3 regions of the Arthrobacter sp. G.S.26 genome follow, and region 2 is predicted to be linked to each of the others. Evidence: riboswitches for the same ligand, from Rfam matches in the RefSeq annotation. Region 2 holds a riboswitch; each other region holds the start of a gene.
What was found. A riboswitch is a leader RNA that binds a small molecule or an ion and turns the genes downstream of it on or off. The one in region 2 is predicted to bind thiamine pyrophosphate.
Positions count from the first base shown of each region.

Region 1: linked by a shared signal. The riboswitch ahead of ACRB8A_RS17770 (ECF transporter S component) and the one ahead of thiC (phosphomethylpyrimidine synthase ThiC) in region 2 are both predicted to bind thiamine pyrophosphate.
Region 3: linked by a shared signal. The riboswitch ahead of thiD (bifunctional hydroxymethylpyrimidine kinase/phosphomethylpyrimidine kinase) and the one ahead of thiC (phosphomethylpyrimidine synthase ThiC) in region 2 are both predicted to bind thiamine pyrophosphate.

Region 1 covers NZ_CP193752.1:3,865,600-3,871,680, forward strand. The annotation lists gene ACRB8A_RS17755 (ABC transporter substrate-binding protein) at 1-812, opposite strand, end outside; gene ACRB8A_RS17760 (energy-coupling factor transporter transmembrane component T family protein) at 901-1,701, opposite strand; gene ACRB8A_RS17765 (ABC transporter ATP-binding protein) at 1,698-3,245, opposite strand; gene ACRB8A_RS17770 (ECF transporter S component) at 3,245-3,868, opposite strand; TPP riboswitch at 3,937-4,078, opposite strand; gene ACRB8A_RS17775 (heme-degrading domain-containing protein) at 4,151-4,693, shown strand; gene ACRB8A_RS17780 (response regulator transcription factor) at 4,713-5,522, opposite strand.
Region 2 covers NZ_CP193752.1:2,455,917-2,461,997, forward strand. The annotation lists gene ACRB8A_RS11245 (RNA-binding protein) at 1-91, opposite strand, end outside; gene rpsP (30S ribosomal protein S16) at 93-509, opposite strand; gene ACRB8A_RS11255 (hypothetical protein) at 714-1,154, opposite strand; gene ACRB8A_RS11260 (VOC family protein) at 1,258-2,133, opposite strand; gene ACRB8A_RS11265 (amidohydrolase family protein) at 2,226-3,308, opposite strand; TPP riboswitch at 3,460-3,567, shown strand; gene thiC (phosphomethylpyrimidine synthase ThiC) at 3,562-5,379, shown strand; gene ACRB8A_RS11275 (alpha/beta fold hydrolase) at 5,401-6,081, opposite strand, start outside.
Region 3 covers NZ_CP193752.1:2,353,323-2,359,403, forward strand. The annotation lists gene obgE (GTPase ObgE) at 1-227, opposite strand, end outside; gene rpmA (50S ribosomal protein L27) at 344-607, opposite strand; gene rplU (50S ribosomal protein L21) at 670-978, opposite strand; gene thiD (bifunctional hydroxymethylpyrimidine kinase/phosphomethylpyrimidine kinase) at 1,242-2,798, opposite strand; TPP riboswitch at 2,788-2,885, opposite strand; gene ACRB8A_RS10740 (Rne/Rng family ribonuclease) at 3,016-6,081, opposite strand, start outside.

The DNA.
Region 1 (6,081 bases), 1.4 Mb from region 2:
GTCCCCATCAGGGTCTGCTCGGTACTGACGTTGAGCTTTTCCACCGTTTCGGACGCACCGGGCGCGGCCCCCGATTGGCTCAGTTCCAGGGAGTAGTCGAAGTAGTCCCGGACCGTGCCCTCCTCGAGGCCCAGCGCGCCGTCCTTGGTGTACAGCGATTGGCCGCGCTGCCGTGCGAAGGCGTCCAGCGAGTCGTGGGTCAGGACAGTGGCAGTCCCGTAGGTGCCCTTGGGGCTTTTGGCGGTCACGCCTGCGGCAATCCGGGCGAAATCCTCCCAGGTCCACGTCCCGTCGTCGGGCATGGGGACGCCGGCGGCCTCGAAGACGGCCGGGTTGGCCACGATGGCCAGCGCGTTGGCGCCGGTGGAGATGCCGTACTGCTTGCCATCCACCTGCCCGTTCTGCAGGGCGCCCTGGTCGATGCCGGACAGGTCCAGGGCGTCGCCCACCGTGGACAGGTCAAGCAGGGCCCCGCGGTTGGCGTACTCGGCGGGGTAGGCGCCGCCCATGGTGATCACATCCGGGGCGTCATTGGCCGCGACCTGGGTGGCGAGCTTGTCGAAGTAGCCCGAAATGTCGCCGTACTCGGGCTTGACCTTGATATCGGGGTTTTGTGCTTCGAAGGCGGCGATGGCCTTGCTGGTCAGGTCCGCGCGGGTGGCGTTTCCCCACCAGGCGAACCGGATCTCCTGCTGCCCTGAGCCTGATTCGCCGGACGAATCATTGGAGCAGGCAACGGTGAAGCCCAAAAGGCTTAGGGCTGTTGCCACTGCAATGATCTTCCGGGTTCCACGGATGTTTTTACGCGCCATTGGGTATCCACCTTTGTCGAGAAACCGATTTCCCGAAACTATCAGTGTGTTTCGGGAAGATCAATGGTTTTGCCAACAGGATAAGGACCTATTGCCCCAGCCACACCATGTTCCACGTTCCGGCCGACACGGCAGCAGTGACGGCAAGGCCGGAGATCAGGGCACCACCGGCAACCACCCACACATCGAGCGCGCTAAAGGTGGACTCACGGGCCCAGGTCCGTTCGCCGCCGCCGAAACCCCTCGCTTCCATGGTCACGGCGAGCCTGGAGGCCCGCCGGATCGCCTGCACCAGGAGTCCGAAGCTTTGTCCCAGCGTGGCCTTGATCCGCTGGCCCACGCTGCCGCGCGAACCCACGCCGCGGGCCCGGCGCGCCATCCCGATGGTCTGCCATTCCTCCGCCATCAGCCCCACCAGCCGCATTGCCGCGAGCGTCCCCAGGACAAACCGGTGCGGCAGCCGGGCCTTCTGGGCCAGCGCGTCGGCCAGGTCAGTGGGATCGGTACAGCTCATCAGCAGCACAGCGGGAAGGGCGATGGCCAGGCCGCGGAGCAGGAATCCGGCGCCGGTTTCCAGCGAACCCTCGCTCATGGTCCAGATCCCGACGTCGATCAGCGTCCTTCCGCTGTCCGCTGCCAGGATGGAGGTACTCCAGCCGCCGACGGCCGCCGCCAGGATCAACGGCCAGCCACGCTGCCACAGCAGCGTCAGCGTGAGCCCCGCCAGGGGGAACAGCAGCAGTTCGCAGGCGAGCGCAACGGACGCGGAAACCCAGTCGATGGACAGCGCCAGAACCAGCGTGACCAGGAAAACGGCGGCAAATTTGCTCAGCGGGTTGGCGCGGGTCAGCACGGCGGTTCCGCCGGAAAGGTTCAGCTCCTGCCTCATGGCGCCACCCGCTCCGGAGCTGACAGTCGCAGCTCGGCCCCGCCCAGGGCGGCGGTGAATTCGGCATCATGCGTCACCGAGACCACAGCGGTGCCGGTGTCCAGGAGTTCGGTGAGGAACGATGCCAGCTCGGCCCAGGTGTTGGCGTCCTGCCCGAACGTGGGCTCGTCCAGGATCAGGACCCTGGGACTCGCGGCCAGGACGGTGGCCACGGAAAGCCGCCGCTTCTCGCCACCCGAGAGCGTGTAGGGATTCGCGCCCACCAAACCGGTCAGCCGCAGCCTTTCCAGCAGCTCATCCACCCGTTCCGCGCCATGGCCCAAGTGCCTGGGACCGAACTGCAGTTCGTCCAGCACCCGGCCGGTGACGAACTGGTGTTCAGGCTCCTGGAACACCGTGCCGATCCGCTCGATCAACTGCTCGGCCTTCCAGCGGTAGGGATCCGGGCCGGCACCCTGGCCCAGCCGTGGCTCCGCCCCGACGGTCCCGGCAACCGGAGCCAGTAATCCGCCCAGCGTCAGGGCGAAGGTGGATTTTCCGGCGCCGTTGGGACCCGTGATGGCCAGCGCCTGCCCGGAAATTACCTGCGCGTCGATTCCTTCCTGGACGGGAACCGGCGGAATTTTGCGGAACCTGCTGCGGCGGGGCCGTTCACGGGACACCGCCAGATTGTCCGCGGCAAGAAGCAGGTCGCCGTCGGCCGGGGAGCCCGCCGCGCGGGAGCGGGTTGCCGGAACGTATCCCGGGACCCAGACGCCGGCGGCCTTCAGCATGTCCCGGGCGCTTTCCAGCACCAGATCCGGCGGCCCGTCAAGGAGCACGGCCGGGTCCGACGCCGCTCCCGGCTGCAGCACCACGATCCGGTCCACCACGTCTTTCCACACGCCCACGCGGTGCTCCACCACCACCAGCGTGGCTCCCGTTTTGTCCAGGCATCTGGCCACGGCGTCGCGGACCTCCAGGACACCGGCCGGGTCCAGGTTCGCCGTGGGCTCATCCAGCAGGATCAGGCCTGGCCGCATGGCGAGGATTCCCGCCAGCGCCAGGCGCTGCTTCTGCCCGCCTGAAAGGGCCGACGTCGGGTGGTCCAGCGAAAGGTGGGAGAGCCCGACGTCGGCCAACGCCTCGTGCACGCGGGCCCAGATAGTGTCCCGGGGCACCGCGAGGTTTTCGGCGCCGAAGGCAACATCGTCGCCCACCCTGGAGAGGACCACCTGCGTTTCCGGGTCCTGCTGCATCAGGCCGGCGCGGCCGCGCTGGGACCGGGGCGGGGCGCCGTCCACCAGCAGCGAACCGGACTCGTCCGACTCCGCCGCTTCGCCGTCGTCGTCCGCATCCCCCAGCACCCCTGCGAGGGCGTGGAGCAGCGTGGACTTACCGGCTCCGGAGGAGCCCAAAAGGAGGACCCGCTCGCCGGGCCGGATATCCAGGTCAAGGGCGTGGACGGCGGGCCTGGTACGGCCGGCATGGCGCCAGCCCCACCCGCGGGCACTGACCGCTGCGGGCCGGACCGCCGGGCTGCCGTGCTGGGAAGGTGCAGGCATCAGGAGAAGGCAGGCTCCGATGCGGCCTTCCGGGAGGCGAAGGAAGCCAGCACGCCGGTCCTGGCCAGGCCGCGGGTGGCGATCCAGGAGAGGGCGCCGGCGATGACTGCGCCGGAGATGGCGGTGAAGACGATGTAGGCGAGTTTGTCGCCGCCCGAATAGGCAATGTTCCAGCCCCACGGCGCGAACGAATCGTTCAGGCCGCAGAAGAGTCCGGCACCCGCGCCGGCCAGCAGGGAGACAGGAAGGTTGAACTTCCGGTAGACGAAGATGGCGAAAATGATCTCGGCGCCCAGGCCCTGGACGAACCCGGAAAACAGCACCGACGCGCCGTACTGCGAGCCCATAAACAGCTCACCCGTCGCGGCGATGGTTTCGCAGAAAAGTGCGGCACCTGGTTTCCGGATGATCAGCATGCCCAGGACGGCCGGGATCATCCAGCCGCCGGCCAGGAGGCCGGTCAGGGGCGGATAGACGGCGTTCATCGGCGCGGAAACGGCCGCAGCACCCTGGGACCAGGCCCAGAAAATGATGCCGCCGGCAATCGCGATCAGGGCTGCGACGACGATGTCCACGACGCGCCAGGACCTGCTGGTGGTCTTCTTGATTGCTGCAGTGCTCATGGTGGTCCTCCTGGGTAACAGGAGGGGAAAGTGGACACGGGTGGCGGTTGCTGCCGCCATTTTCCGCGCACTTCGAGAACTCGACTCCCTTGCGCCGGTACTAACCGGATCAGGTTCGAGGGTCTGCGGCTGTCCGCACTCTCAGCGCCCACCTGCGGATCCTGGCAAATGCCAGTGATGCCCGACGGCTGCGCTCCCCTGTCGTTGAATGTTTCAGTGGTTGGTTAAAGCTGCCCTGTTGGGCCTGCCCAGTTTACACCTGGGCGGGGTAGATTGTGGGCCATGACCGCCAATTCACCGCTTGTGACCGACTTCGATCCGGACTCCGCCGATGCCCAGCCTGAGGGTTCGCTGGACGCCTTCATTGCCAGGATCGAAGCCGAGACCAGGGAACTGCAGTTTCCCGGCTTTTCGCTGGATGACGCCCTGAACCTCGGGTTGCTGTTGGTGGAGCTGGGAAAGGAGCGGAGCCTGCCCATTGCCATTGATATTTCCAGGAGTGAGCAGGTGCTCTTCCACGTGGCGCTTCCCGGCGCCACTCCGGACAACGAGCAGTGGATCCGGGCGAAGAAGGCCACAGCGGCCCGCTACGAGGTGCCGTCCCTGCTGGTCGGCCTTCGGGGCCGGCGGAACGGCGGCCGGATCGAGGACAACGCCTGGTTCGACCAGTCCCGCTACGCAGCCCACGGCGGGTCTTTCCCCTTGTACGTGGCCGGCGTCGGGTCCGTCGCCACTGTCACGGTATCCGGCCTCCCGCAGGTCCAGGACCACAACCTGGTGGTCGAAGCCCTGCGCGAAATCCTCACCCCGGCCCAGGGCAGCTGAAAAGCAGCGGGTTCAGCATTCAGTCCTGTTGCCTGCCCTGCCGGCGCGGCACCGGCGGCGTGAGGCGGTAGCCCACACCGTGCACCGTCTCCACCCACCGCGGCTTCCTGGGGTTTTCCCCGAGACGTTTACGGAGGTTGCTGACGTGGACCTCCACCGCGCGTTCCTCCGTGGCGCCCACAAAGGAGCCGTCGTAGCTGTCATGTCGAAGGTAGCGCACCAGGTCGGCCTTCGCCTGGATGGTCCGCCGTTTTTTCATCAGCACCAGGAGGATGTCGAACTGGCTCCGCGTCAGGGCGACGGGTACGCCGTCCACGGCAGCCTGCCGGGTTCCCTCGTGCAAAGCCAGGCCCTTGTGGACGTAGTCGAAACTGTCATACGTCGCCTCCCGCGTGAAAGTCCCGTCACCGGAACCCGCAGCGGCGTCCCCTTGGCTGCTGCCCGCCCCACCCGGGCTGGAGGCCCGCGGCCTGCGGAGCATCGCCTTGATGCGGGCCCGAAGTTCCCGGGCACGGAAGGGTTTGACGATGTAATCGTCAGCGCCCGCCTCAAAGCCAAGCAACGCATCCGCCTCGTCTGCACGCCCACTGATGATCACCACGTAAGCGTCACTGAAGGTCCTGATGCGCCGGGACGCTTCAAGCCCATCAAAGTCCGGCAGGCCGATGTCGAGGGTCACGATGTCAGGGTTGTGCGTCCGTACCTGGTCCAGTCCTTCAGCACCCGATGTCGCCTGGTGCACAGCGAACCCTGCCTGCCGGAAAATCGCAGCAAGCGCAGCCCTTACGTCGTTGTCGTCTTCGATCACTACTGCTACACCGCGCTCCACAACTGCTTCCTTCCATGTAGTAACTGTCCCGGCACGCACAGCCGGTCCGGGCTTTATGCATTACCTGTGGATTCGGCACCGCCAACCCCGCGGATGGCTCAGTGGGAAATTCAGGCAAACACCAGCCTTGGGATCAGGTCCCTTTTTGAGGCGGACTCCAGGGGTATCTTCGATGATATTCTCCGTCAATTTCCAGGCCCGGCAGGGTGCCGGCATTTGAGACGGACAAAAGCTTACGGCGTGCGATCCGCATCACATTACCCAGGGTTGTGAATGGGGTCGACGATAATGCGCGTCGGCCGTTTGTGAACAGCGTCACGGCGCGGCAAAACAGCAGGCCATCAGCTACTGACGTGGGCGAACAGGTCCTCAGCAACGGGCCTTGGATAATACTGAGGAATTCCTGAGAATCTTTTCGAGCATTGATCAGATCTTGATCTTTCTCAAAGTAGTTTCTGAGGAGTGGTTGATTGAATGTTTCTTGTTGCCTGAACCGGACGCAATGGTTTACCAGCGGAGGCCGCTGGGTTGGGTCATTCCAGCGGCGCTGCCAAGAAAC
Region 2 (6,081 bases):
CCCCGCGGCGGTTGTTCTTGGAGCTGACCTTGACGTCGTCCGGGGAATCAACGATTCCGCGGACCAGGTGTTCGAGCGCGTCTGCCAGCAATCTACTCAGCCTCGGTGGTCTCTGCTTCGGCCGGCGCCTCGGCTGCGTCAGACTTGGCTGCCTTCTTGGTGATGGCTTCCGGGATGATCACGGACTTCTTCTCCGGGGCAACAAAGGCTTCCTTGGGAGCTTTCGTCTTCAGGGTGCCTTCCTGGCCCGGCAGGCCCTTGTACTTCTGCCAGTCACCGGTGATCTTCAGGATGGCGGCAACCTGCTCGGACGGCTGGGCGCCGACGGAGAGCCAGTACTGTGCACGCTCGGAGTCAACCTCGATGTATGAGGGCTCTTCGGTGGGGTGGTACTTGCCGATTTCTTCGATGGCGCGGCCATCACGCTTGGTGCGTGAATCGGCGACGACGATGCGGTAGTACGGTGCGCGCATTTTGCCAAAGCGCTTAAGGCGAATCTTTACGGCCACTTTTGTGGTCACTCCTGTTTCAGAAAAGGGGCGAAGCAATCGTTCTGCACCCGTGGGGCGGGCCATACTTGAAGGTTCAAAGGACAGGATCCGGACGCGGAGAGAGGGGCCACGCGGATCGAGTACCTGTCCATTGTGCCAGATCAGCGTCCGGATTTCGACTTGACACCCCGACCTCAGGCCGGGGGAACCGCGGCGGAAGGCTCAGGCGGACCAGACGTAAAGGCCGGTGCGCTCGGAGTCATCCACAGAGCCGGCGAGTTCGGCGACCTGCTGCACGTATTCCTTGGCCTTCGCGGCGTCGAACGGCATGTCGTCCTGGGCGGCCCACTGCCCGGAAACGTCGTCGAGGACCTCGCCGTCACCCTCGGTTTCGTAGGTGAGCAGGTCTGCCAGCGCCCGGACCATGGCGGGCGGGACCGCCAGCAGCGAGTCGCTGGAAACGTCCACCATAGTCAGTTCGTAGTCGGCACCGCCGGCGTGGACGGCTGTGCCGGCGAGGTCACCGAGCTGTTCCACTTCGAAGTCGCTGATTCCCGTGATCCGCACCGCCTTCGCGGCCGGTGCGCTGCTGCCTGCATCCAGGACGCCGGCATGTTTCAGCGCTGCGTCATGGGTGGCCACGAAGATCTCGGTGAAGCCCATGGAAATGTCCCTCGTTTTCGTTGACGGTGCGGCCTCCCGGCGCGGCGGTACCGCAGCCCCGGCCCTTCGGTTTCAGCCTAGTGCACGGCCACCGCCGCGGGCTTCAGGCTGCGGCGACGCGAATGCTGTTCTTCCACGGATCCTCGAAGCGCAGTTCGGCGCCGGTGTGGTGGGCGGCGATGCCGGCCACCTTGAGGCGGTCGGCGAGGGATCCGACGTCGTCCCCGGCCGGTACCTGGATCAGTACCTCGCCGAGGCCCAGGGTGTCCTTGCGGGGTCCTGCGCCGCGGCTGTTCCAGACGTTCATGGCCATGTGGTGGTGGTAGCGGCCGGCGGAGACAAAGAGCGCCTGGCCGTGCCAGCCGGCGGTCTTTTCGAAGCCGAGGACACCGACGTAGAAGTCATGGGCGGACTGCACATCGCCCACCTGGAGGTGGACGTGGCCCACTCCGGCGCCGGTGGCCTGCTGGCCTGCCACGGATTCCTCGGTGAGGTGCGTATCCAGGTAGCGCTGCGGGGGAAGGGCCAGGCTGTCCATCACCACATCGGTGCCGTTCCAGGACCAGTTGCTCCGCGGCCGGTCCCAGTACAGCTCAATGCCGTTGCCCTCGGGGTCATAGAAGTAGAAGGCCTCACTGACCAGGTGGTCGGCGCTGCCGGTGAAGTACCGGGGCTCAAACCGGGCGGCGGAGGCCACCGTAGCGGCCAGCGCCGACTGGTCCTCGAAGAGCAGGGCGGTGTGGAAGAGTCCCGCCTCTCCCCTGCCGGGCAGGTTCAGGCCGGGGGCTGGGGCAAGGTGAACCAGCGGCTTCTGCAGCCGGCCCAGGTACAGTCCACCGTCCTGCTCGGCCACCACCTCCAGGCCGAGCGCGCGCTGGTAGTAATCGGTCATGACCTTCATGTCGCCTACCTTGAGCATCACGGTGCCCATGGTGAGGTCGGCGGGAAGAAGGTCACTGCTGCTGGCTGCTGCGGTCATTGGGTGCTCCTGGTGCTGGGCCCTCGGTGCGGGGGCCTTCACTCTTAAAATTACTTGAAGCTTCAATTTATTCCAAGCGAGGTGCGAGGGCTTCAGCGAATCAACTCCCCGCCAAGCACCACGTGCGAAAGCCGGGTGATGTCCAGAGGGTTGAGGCGCGGGTCCCCTGCGCACAGGACGACGTCGGCCCGCTCCCCTTCGCGGATGCCTTCCGCTTCCAGCCAGTCCCGGGCCGCCCAGCAGGCCGCATCGAGTGCTGCGGCCATGGGCAGGCCGGCTCCATGCAGGGCAAGGATCTCGTCCGTGATCCGGCCGTGCCGGATAACGCTGCCGGCGTCGGTGCCCGCGAAAATCCGCACCCCGGACTCGAAGGCTTCCAGCACCCGCTCCGCCCGCCGCTCCCACAGTGAGCGCATATGTGCGGCGTAGCGCGGGAACTTCGCTTCCGCCCTGGCCGCGATGTCAGGAAAGGTGGCGATGTTGATGAGGGTGGGCACGATGGGTACCCCCTGTTCAGCGAAACGCGGCAGGTGCCGTGGCTGCAGCCCGGTGGCGTGTTCGATGCAGTCGATGCCGCCGTCCAGCATCTGGTCCAGGGTGTCCGCTGCAAAACAGTGGGCGGTAACGCGGGCGCCTTCGTCGTGCGCCGCCGCGATGGCGTCACGGACGACGGCGGCAGGAAAGGAGGGTGCGAGGTCACCGGCATCCCGGTCAATCCAGTCGCCCACAAGCTTGACCCAGCCGTCGCCGTCGCGCGCCTGCTTCCGCACCGCCTGGACCAGGTCAGCCGGCTCCACTTCCTCGGCGAATCCCCGCAGGTACCGCCGCGTGCGGGCCACGTGCCTGCCGGCCCGGATAAGCACCGGGAACTCCCGTCCTGACTGCAGCCAGCGGGTATCCAGCGGTGCGCCCGCATCCCTGACCAGGAGGGTGCCGGCGTCCCGGTCCGTGCGGGCCTGCTGCTCTGCTTCTTCCCGGCCCACGGCGCCACCCGGCCCCAGGCCCAGATGGCAGTGCGCGTCCACAAAACCGGGAAGGACCCACCCGTCGAGGGTTTTCCCGGGTGCCTGCCGCGGCCGGTTGAACGTCAGCACGCCGTCCACCGACCACATGCCGTGCCGCACGGTATCCGGTCCGGTGAGGACCGGGCCGCTGAACTCCAGTACCTGGGTCACTGTCGCGCACCTTGAAAAGCGGACGGCCGCCGGGGGCCCGGAAACGGTTTTTGTGGCGGCCCGTCCTGGGCCTTATGTGGGCTAGTGGTCACGCATGCAGGCTAGCACCGCAGTGTGACACAACCCCCGGCCGGGGCTTGTGGTAGCTTCTTGGTGACCACACGGGTGCCCCTGCAGGGGCTGAGATCGGGCTGACGCAGCCTGCGACCGTCGAACCTGTCCGGGTAATGCCGGCGAAGGAAGTGAGTATTCCTTGAATACATCCAAAACACCGTTCAACCCTGCCCAAAATCTGCCTGCGACCGGGGACGGCACGGGGGCGGAGACCCGTTCGTTGGCCTCGCACTCGCTGGCCTACCTCGAAGACCAGGCCGCCGGGATCAGGGTTCCGGTGACGGAAATTGCGCTGGAGCCCTCCCCCGGAGGTACCGCAAACTCCCCGTTCCGGACCTACCGGACTGCGGGCCCTGGAAGTGATCCGGTCCTGGGCCTGGCGCCGTTCCGGACGGAGTGGATCGCGGCACGCGGGGACACAGAGGAGTACGGCGGCAGGGAACGGAACCTGCTCGACGACGGCCGGTCCGCGGTGCGCCGCGGAGCGGCTTCCGCGGAGTGGAAGGGTGCGCATCCGGTGCCCCGCCGCGCCGTCGGCGGGCGGAACGTCACGCAGATGCATTATGCCCGGAACGGCATCGTCACCCGGGAAATGCGGTTTGTGGCCCTGCGCGAAAATTGCGACGTTGAACTGGTGCGCAGCGAACTCGCCGCCGGCCGCGCCATCCTCCCGAACAACATCAACCACCCCGAGTCCGAGCCGATGATCATCGGCAAGGCGTTCCTGGTGAAAATCAATGCCAATATCGGCAATTCCGCGGTGACCAGCTCGATCGCCGATGAGGTGGACAAACTCCAGTGGGCCACCCAGTGGGGCGCCGACACCGTGATGGACCTGTCCACCGGCGATGACATCCACACCACGAGGGAGTGGATCATCAGGAACTCCCCGGTCCCGATCGGGACCGTGCCCATCTACCAGGCGTTGGAGAAGGTCAACGGCGAAGCCAACGCCCTGACCTGGGAGATCTTCCGGGACACGGTGATTGAGCAATGCGAGCAGGGCGTGGACTACATGACGGTGCATGCCGGCGTCCTGCTCCGCTACGTGCCGCTCACCGCCAACCGCGTCACCGGCATCGTGTCCCGCGGTGGTTCCATCATGGCCGGCTGGTGCCTTGCGCACCACCAGGAGAACTTCCTCTACACGCACTTTGACGAGCTGTGCGAAATATTCGCGCGGTACGACGTCGCGTTTTCCCTCGGTGACGGCCTCCGGCCGGGTGCCACTGCCGACGCCAACGACGCCGCCCAGTTCGCCGAACTGGACACGCTGGCCGAGCTCACCCAGCGGGCCTGGGAATACGACGTGCAGGTGATGGTTGAAGGCCCGGGCCACGTGCCCTTCCACCTGGTGCGGGAGAACGTGGAACGCCAGCAGGAGCTGTGCAAGGGCGCCCCCTTCTACACCCTGGGACCGCTGGTCACGGATGTCGCTCCGGGTTATGACCACATCACTTCAGCGATCGGCGCCACGGAGATCGCCCGGTACGGCACGGCCATGCTCTGCTACGTCACACCGAAGGAGCATCTGGGCCTGCCCAACCGGGATGACGTCAAAACGGGCGTGATCACTTACAAGATTGCCGCACACGCCGCTGACCTGGCGAAAGGCCAGCCGGGAGCGCATGAACGCGACGATGCCCTGTCCAAGGCACGGTTCGAGTTCCGGTGGCGGGACCAGTTCGCCCTGTCACTGGACCCCGTCACGGCGGAGGCCTTCCACGACGAGACCCTGCCCGCGGAACCGGCCAAAACAGCGCATTTCTGCTCCATGTGCGGGCCCAAGTTCTGCTCCATGCGGATCAGCCAGGACATCCGGGACGAATACGGCTCCGCGGAAGCGCAGGCCGCGCTGGCGGAGATGGCCACCGGCATGCGGGAAAAAAGCAACGAGTTCCTCGCTTCCGGCGGAAAGGTTTACCTGCCGGAGCCGGTGATGCCGGCAGGAAGCTAGGCAGCTTCTGCCGGCGGCCGGTCAGGATGCTTTGGCCTGCACTCCACGGCTGACGTCGCTGATGAATCCCCGGATGGCGTGGTCGCCGTCCGGGGAGTCCTGGGGCCGGTGCCCGCCCGCAGCAATGCGGTGCAGGGCGCCGGTTTCCCGGAGGTAGCCGGCGATTTCCTCATACAGTGGTTCCCAGCCTCCGGTCAGCACCAGGGTGGGCACACCCGGAACAATGTGCAGCGGCGCTTCCCACGCGGGTACCTGCAGCCGTAGCCGCCGGGCGGACCGCTTCTCCTCCAGCGAGGTGGGCTCCTGGAGGTCCGTGGCGTACACGCGGCGGACAAACCCACGCTGGAAGTCTTCGTCGCTGAGCTGGTGCCGGGCATCAAAAAGCGGCTGCATCAGCCTGATGTGGGCGGCGGTGGCAGGCAGGCCCGCTGTCAGCGACAGGCAGGCCGGCTCCACCAGCGTGAGGGAGTGGACCAGGTCCGGCCGTTCGACGGCGGCCATCATGGCCGCCACTGCCCCTTGTGAATGCGCCACAACGTGCCCGCCGGCGGTTCCCCGGCCGTCGTCGGCCAGTGCCTCAAGGATCACCGCTGTGTCCGCCCCGAAGGAGGACTCCACTGGTTCAGCGACGGGATCGTAGCCGTGCCGGCGCAGGAACAAGGCGTCGTACGTGAGCGCCATGCCGTGTTGCCGGGGCCAGGC
Region 3 (6,081 bases), 100 kb from region 2:
CCCATGCCGGGTCCACCGTTGGTGGCGTGCCGGTGCGGTGCGTGGTGGTAGTCCAGCAGCGTCGTGGTCTGGTGGTCGACGCGGAGGATGACGTTGCCGCCGTCGCCGCCGTTGCCGCCGTCGGGCCCGCCCAGGGGCTTGAACTTCTCGCGGTGGACGGAAACACACCCGTGGCCGCCGGTACCGCCGGATACGTGCAGTACTACCCGGTCTACAAAGCTGGCCACGTGGATCTCCTCAGTGCTGTTTCCTGGCAGCCTAAGGGCGCCAAAACGATTGTAATGCGGTTAAAAGAACAGTGGAGCGGACCATCAGGCCCGCTCCACCGCTTCAGAACTTGGTGTTACTCTGCAGCTGCAGCAGCAACGATGTTGACGACGCGACGACCGCGGCGGGTGCCGAATTCAACGGCTCCCGGGGTCAGCGCGAACAAGGTGTCGTCGCCGCCGCGGCCTACGCCGGCACCCGGGTGGAAGTGGGTGCCGCGCTGGCGGACGATGATCTCGCCGGCCGAAACAACCTGGCCACCGAAGCGCTTGACGCCCAGGTACTGAGCGTTTGAATCACGGCCGTTGCGAGTGGAGCTCGCGCCCTTTTTATGTGCCATCTGAAATGCCTGCCTCTAAATTCTGGGGAATCTGCTGAAAAACCGAAACGGTAACCGGGTGGTTACTTGATGCCAGTGATCTTGACCTTGGTCAGTTCCTGACGGTGACCCTGGCGCTTCTTGTACCCGGTCTTGTTCTTGAACTTCTGGATGACAATCTTCGGACCACGGAGGTCCTGAAGGATCTCAGCCGTTACGGTCACCTTGGCCAGGTCAGCAGCAGCGGTGGTGATCTTGTCACCATCCACCAGGAGCAGCGCGGGCAGCTCAATGGTGCTGCCAGCTCCACCGGCGACGCGGTTCAGGGTAACGAAGTCTCCAACGGAAACCTTCTCTTGCCGGCCGCCTGCGCGGACAATCGCGTACACCACTTGGGAACTCACTTCTCTCGACGTTTATTACTAAATTTGCGTGCGGAATCCAACTCGTAAATGGCTGGTTTCTCGCTGTGCCTCAACGCCGTGGGGTCATAACCCAAGTGTTGGCGTAAGCACCGAAGATCAAGAATACGCTAATTCCGTCGTCGGCTGCAAATGAGGCTGGCAGCGGCGGGTCGCCTGTGATAGCAACCACAGGCATGTACCGGCGCGGTACCGTGCCCCACCATAGTACCGGTACCGGAGCCGGCCCGCGTTCAGGAGTGCAGCCGCGGCGCGTCGAAGAATTCCATTTCAAGCCGGCAGGAGTGCCGGAAGGCGCCCACCATGGCTGCCCGCCCGGCTTCGGAGGAGTTGCGGGCGGCTTCATCAACAATGCCGATCGCCCGCCTGGTTGCCGCAGCAAAGTCCTCATCGGCGTACGTCCGCAGCCAGGCCGCGTAGGGGTGCCCCGCCGGCTCCCCCGCCGCGACGAACTGTGCATGGAGCGTCCGGCCGACTTCCGCGTAGAGCCAGAAGCACGGCAGGACCGCGGCGGCCAGCACCGCGTAACCGCCCGACGCCGAGGCCGCGGCCAGGTGGTCGACGTAGGACTTGGTGACGGGGCCAAGGTCCGGCTGGATGGTCCGCGACGCCAGCCAGGTCCGGTGCAGCTCCGACTCGACCTCAAGGCATTGCTGCGCGGAGCCCGCCCAGAACAGTTGTTCGGCTTCGGTGGGTGCCAAGGCGCTGGCGCGGGCCAGGACCCGCGAGTAGCCGTTAAGGTACAGGGCATCCTGGGAGAGGTAGTAAGCGAACTCACGCTCCGGGAGCGTGCCGGAGACCAGGCCCTGGATGAACGGCAGTTCGTAGATGGCTGCCAGGTCCGCGGCGGCTTCCTTCCACAGCAGCGCCTCGAACCGGCCGGGCGCAGGGACGGCCGTGAGGTGGTGGAAGTGGTGGACCGGTCCGTTGCCGGCGCCGACACCCAGCCGGTCCGACGCCGAAAGGGCACCGGCCAGCCACGGCTTAACTTCGCGCAGCGCGGCTTCCCAGTCCCCCAGCCGCGCCTGCACCGTGGCCATGGCAGAGGACAGCGAGCACCCGGTGCCGTGGCTGTTCCGGGTATCCACCCTCGCGCCCGGCACTTCCACCACCTCGGGGCCAAGCAGGCCCGCCGTGTTCACCAGCGCGTCAGGGCAGCCCGGTCCCTGCAGGTGGCCGCCTTTGACCAGGATGGTGGCCCCGGTGGCGAGGGCGAGGAGCCTTCCCTGGTCCAGTGCCCCCGCCCAGGTCTGTTGGACGTCGCCGTCCACCAGGACAGCAAGTTCGGCCAGGTTGGGGGTGATCAGGTGCGCCAGCGGCAGCAGTTCCCGCAGCGCTGTCTCCGCCGGAGCCTGCAGCAGCCTGTCGCCGCTGGTGGCCACCATAACGGGATCAAGGACCACAACGGCGGGCCGCACTTCCTCGAGCCAGGTGCGGACGGTGCGGATGGAGTCAGCATCGCCCAGCATGCCGATTTTGACGGCGTCGATGGTGATGTCCGCGCTGACAGCTTCAAGCTGCCGGGCCAGGAAGTCCGCCGGCGGGATATGGACAGCCTGCACCCCCAGGGTGTTTTGCGCCGTGAGGGCCGTAATGGCGGCCATTCCATAGCCACCGTGCGCAGCGATGCTTTTAAGGTCCGCCTGCACCCCTGCCCCACCGGACGGGTCGGAACCGGCGATGGAGAGCACCCGGGGAATGACCCGGCGAATGGCTTCCGAGGTGTCCGCAGCAGGCGTGGTGGCAGCAGCAGGTGTGGCTGCGCCAGACGCGGTAAGGGTCGAAGACAAGAGACATCCCTTCGCCGGTGCTAACCGGACAGGTTCAACGGGTGTGGATCTCAGCCGGCCCTGTGCGCGGCACCCCGTGTCGGTCCCCAGCCTAGCTGTTCCGCCACCGGACAGGGAAAGGTGACGCCGGCTGCCCGCTGACAACGCCGGAGGCCCGGAACCGGCACTGATGTGCGGTTCCCGGCCTCCGATGCAGGTGGGGCAGTGCCCCTGGTCCCTAGAGCTCCGACGCCGGAACGCCCACACCCAGGATGATGGGTGCAGCGGCCGGTGCCTTGGCGGCGGCAGCCGCCGCGGGCTCCGGTGCCTTAGCGGAATGGGTGTGCGCAGGGGTGGCCGACGGCGCACTCTGGTGCTGCTGCACCGAGGTTTCGTTGGCTGCGCCCTGGGCACGGCTGGCACTGCGGTTGCGGCGCGGCCGGCGCTGCGTTGACTGCTCCAGCGTGTGGTCCGAGTAGTCCTTTTCCGGGGCTGCGGCGGGCGCAGCAACGGGGACTGCAGCCGGCGCAGCTGCAACGGGTGCTGCCGCTGCGGGAGCAGCTGCAGGTGCCGTCAGCGGTTCGCCGAGGTGCGCGAAGGCTTCGGCCAGGCGGTCCAGCGTGAGCGCCGGCTGCGACTGCTGGTCACCGGCGTGCTCAACAAACGGAAGGACAACTTCCTCTCCCCCGAAGGTCAGCACCGCCCCGGGGCGTGCGGGAGCGTCGGCGTCGTGCGAACCGGCGTCCACGGGCGTGGCGGGTACCTGCCTGGCGGCGGCGATTTCGTCGTCGTGCAGGTGCGCGGCGTGCGCGGCTGCTGCGATGTTCGCCAGGGCCAGCCGGGTGGCTTCAGCCTTGGCGTGCCGCTCCGGGTCCACGGGTTCCGGGTGCACGGTGTGCGCCTGGACCGGGGCTGCCGGCGCCAGCTCGGGCTGCTGGCCGCCACGGCCGCGGCGGCGCTTGCGCTCCGGGCGTGTGCCCTGCTGGTTGTTGTCAACGCGTTCGGGGCGGGGCTCCGGGCTGCGGAAATCGTTGGGACGGTGTTCCTGCCGGGTGTCGGCGCGCTGGACGTGGTGCTCGGCTGCCACAATCGTGGCGCGGCGGTGCTCCACCGGGTCGTCGTGGGTGACCACACCGCGCCCGGCGCAGGCCTCGCACTGCTCGCCGAAGACTTCCAGGAGCCCGGTGCCCATGCGTTTGCGGGTCATCTGGACCAGGCCCAGCGAGGTCACTTCGGCCACTTGGTGCTTGGTCCGGTCCCGGCCCAGGCATTCCACCATGCGGCGCAGCACCAGGTCACGGTTGGATTCCAGGACCATGTCGATGAAGTCGATGACGATGATGCCGCCGATGTCACGGAGCCGGAGCTGGCGGACCACTTCCTCGGCAGCTTCCAGGTTGTTCTTCGTGACGGTCTCTTCGAGGTTGCCGCCGCTGCCGGTGAACTTGCCGGTGTTGACGTCCACCACGGTCATGGCTTCGGTGCGGTCGATCACCAGGGAACCGCCGGAGGGCAGGAAAACCTTGCGCTCCAGGGCCTTGTGGATCTGCTCGTCGATGCGCCAGGCAGCGAAGATGTCCTGGTCCTTGGTCCACTTTTCCAACCGGCCCACCAGGTCCGGGGCAACGTAGGTCACGTACGCCTCGATGGTGTCCCAGGCTTCCTCGCCGGAGACGATCAGCTTGGAGAAGTCCTCGTTGAAGACGTCGCGGACCACCTTGATGGTGAGGTCCGGTTCGCCGTACAGCAGTTCCGGGGCGAGGATCTTGGTGGAAGTGGACTGGCTTTCGATGCCTTCCCACTGGGCGCGCAACCGGTTGATGTCGTGCGTCAGCTCCTCCTCGGAGGCACCTTCGGCTGCGGTGCGGACGATGACACCGGCGTGCTCCGGCAGTCGGTCCTTAAGGATCCGCTTGAGGCGGTTGCGTTCGACGTCGGGCAGCTTGCGGGAGATACCGGTCATGGAACCGCCGGGCACGTACACCAGGTAACGGCCCGGCAGGGAGATCTGGCTGGTGAGGCGGGCACCCTTGTGGCCCACGGGGTCCTTGGTCACCTGGACCAGGACGGTGTCGCCGGACTTGAGGGCGTTCTCGATGCGGCGCTGCTTGCCTTCAAGGTTGACGGCGTCCCAGTTGACCTCGCCGGCGTACAGGACGGCATTGCGGCCGCGGCCGATGTCCACAAAAGCGGCTTCCATGGAGGGCAGGACGTTCTGGACCTTGCCCAGGTAGACGTTGCCGATCAGGGAATCCTGCTGGGTCTTGGACACAAAGTGCTCGGCCAGGACACCGTCCTCGAGGACCGCGATCTGGATTCTGTCGTCGCGCTGGCGGACGATCATCTGGCGGTCCACCGATTCACGGCGGGCCAGGAACTCAGCCTCCGTGATCACGGTACGGCGGCGGCCGGTGTCGCGGGATTCGCGGCGGCGCTGCTTCTTGGCCTCCAGGCGGGTGGAGCCCTTAACGCTCGTCACCCGGTTGTTGACCACGGGCTCGCTGGCTGCACGGGGGGCGCGGACGCGGGTCACCGTGTTGGGCGGGTCGTCATCGCCGCCTCCGGTCAGTTCCAGGTCCTGGTCGCCGCGGCGGCGGCGCCGGCGACGGCGGGAGGTCACGCCGTCGTCCAGCTGGCCGGCCGCGTCGGAATCGTCTTCGTCCTGCTCATCGGAACCGGCATCGTCACCGTCGCCGGTGTCGGTGGCGTCGCGGTCCAGGCGGCTGCGTCCCCGGCGGCCGCGGCTGCGGCGCCGGCGGCGGCTGGCGGAATCGTCCTGGTCGCCGTCCTCGGCGTCGTCCTCATCCGGCTCTTCAACGGCAGCAGCGGGGCGCACCACCGTGGTGAGGTCCGGGGCCTGGAAAAGAACGGAGGAACCGGCGCCGGGCTCCATAAACAGGGAACCGAAGGCGGACAGCGAGGCCGTGGCGGAATCGTCGGAGCCCTGCGCAGCGGGGGCTTCGAGAGGGGTGCTGAGGGGCGTTTCGTCGGGAGCCTGTGCGTCGGCTGCCGGAACCGGCCCGGCCGAGACGTGCGCGTTCAGGGCTTCTTCGGTGACCTCGGGAGCCTCGAGGGTGGGCTCCGCAAGGACGGGCTCCGCGACAACCGGCTCCGCGATGGCCGGGGCTGCTGCCGGCGGGGCGACGGATTCGGTGGCCGGGGCCGGCGCGGCCGGCTCGGTGGCTGGTGCGGAAGTCTTCCGGGTGGCTACCCGGCGGCGGCGCACCGGCTTGGTTTCCGGTTCCGCCTCCGTCGCGGCAGGCGCCGGCTCAGCTGCGGCGGCTGCGGGGATGTCTGCCAGCGG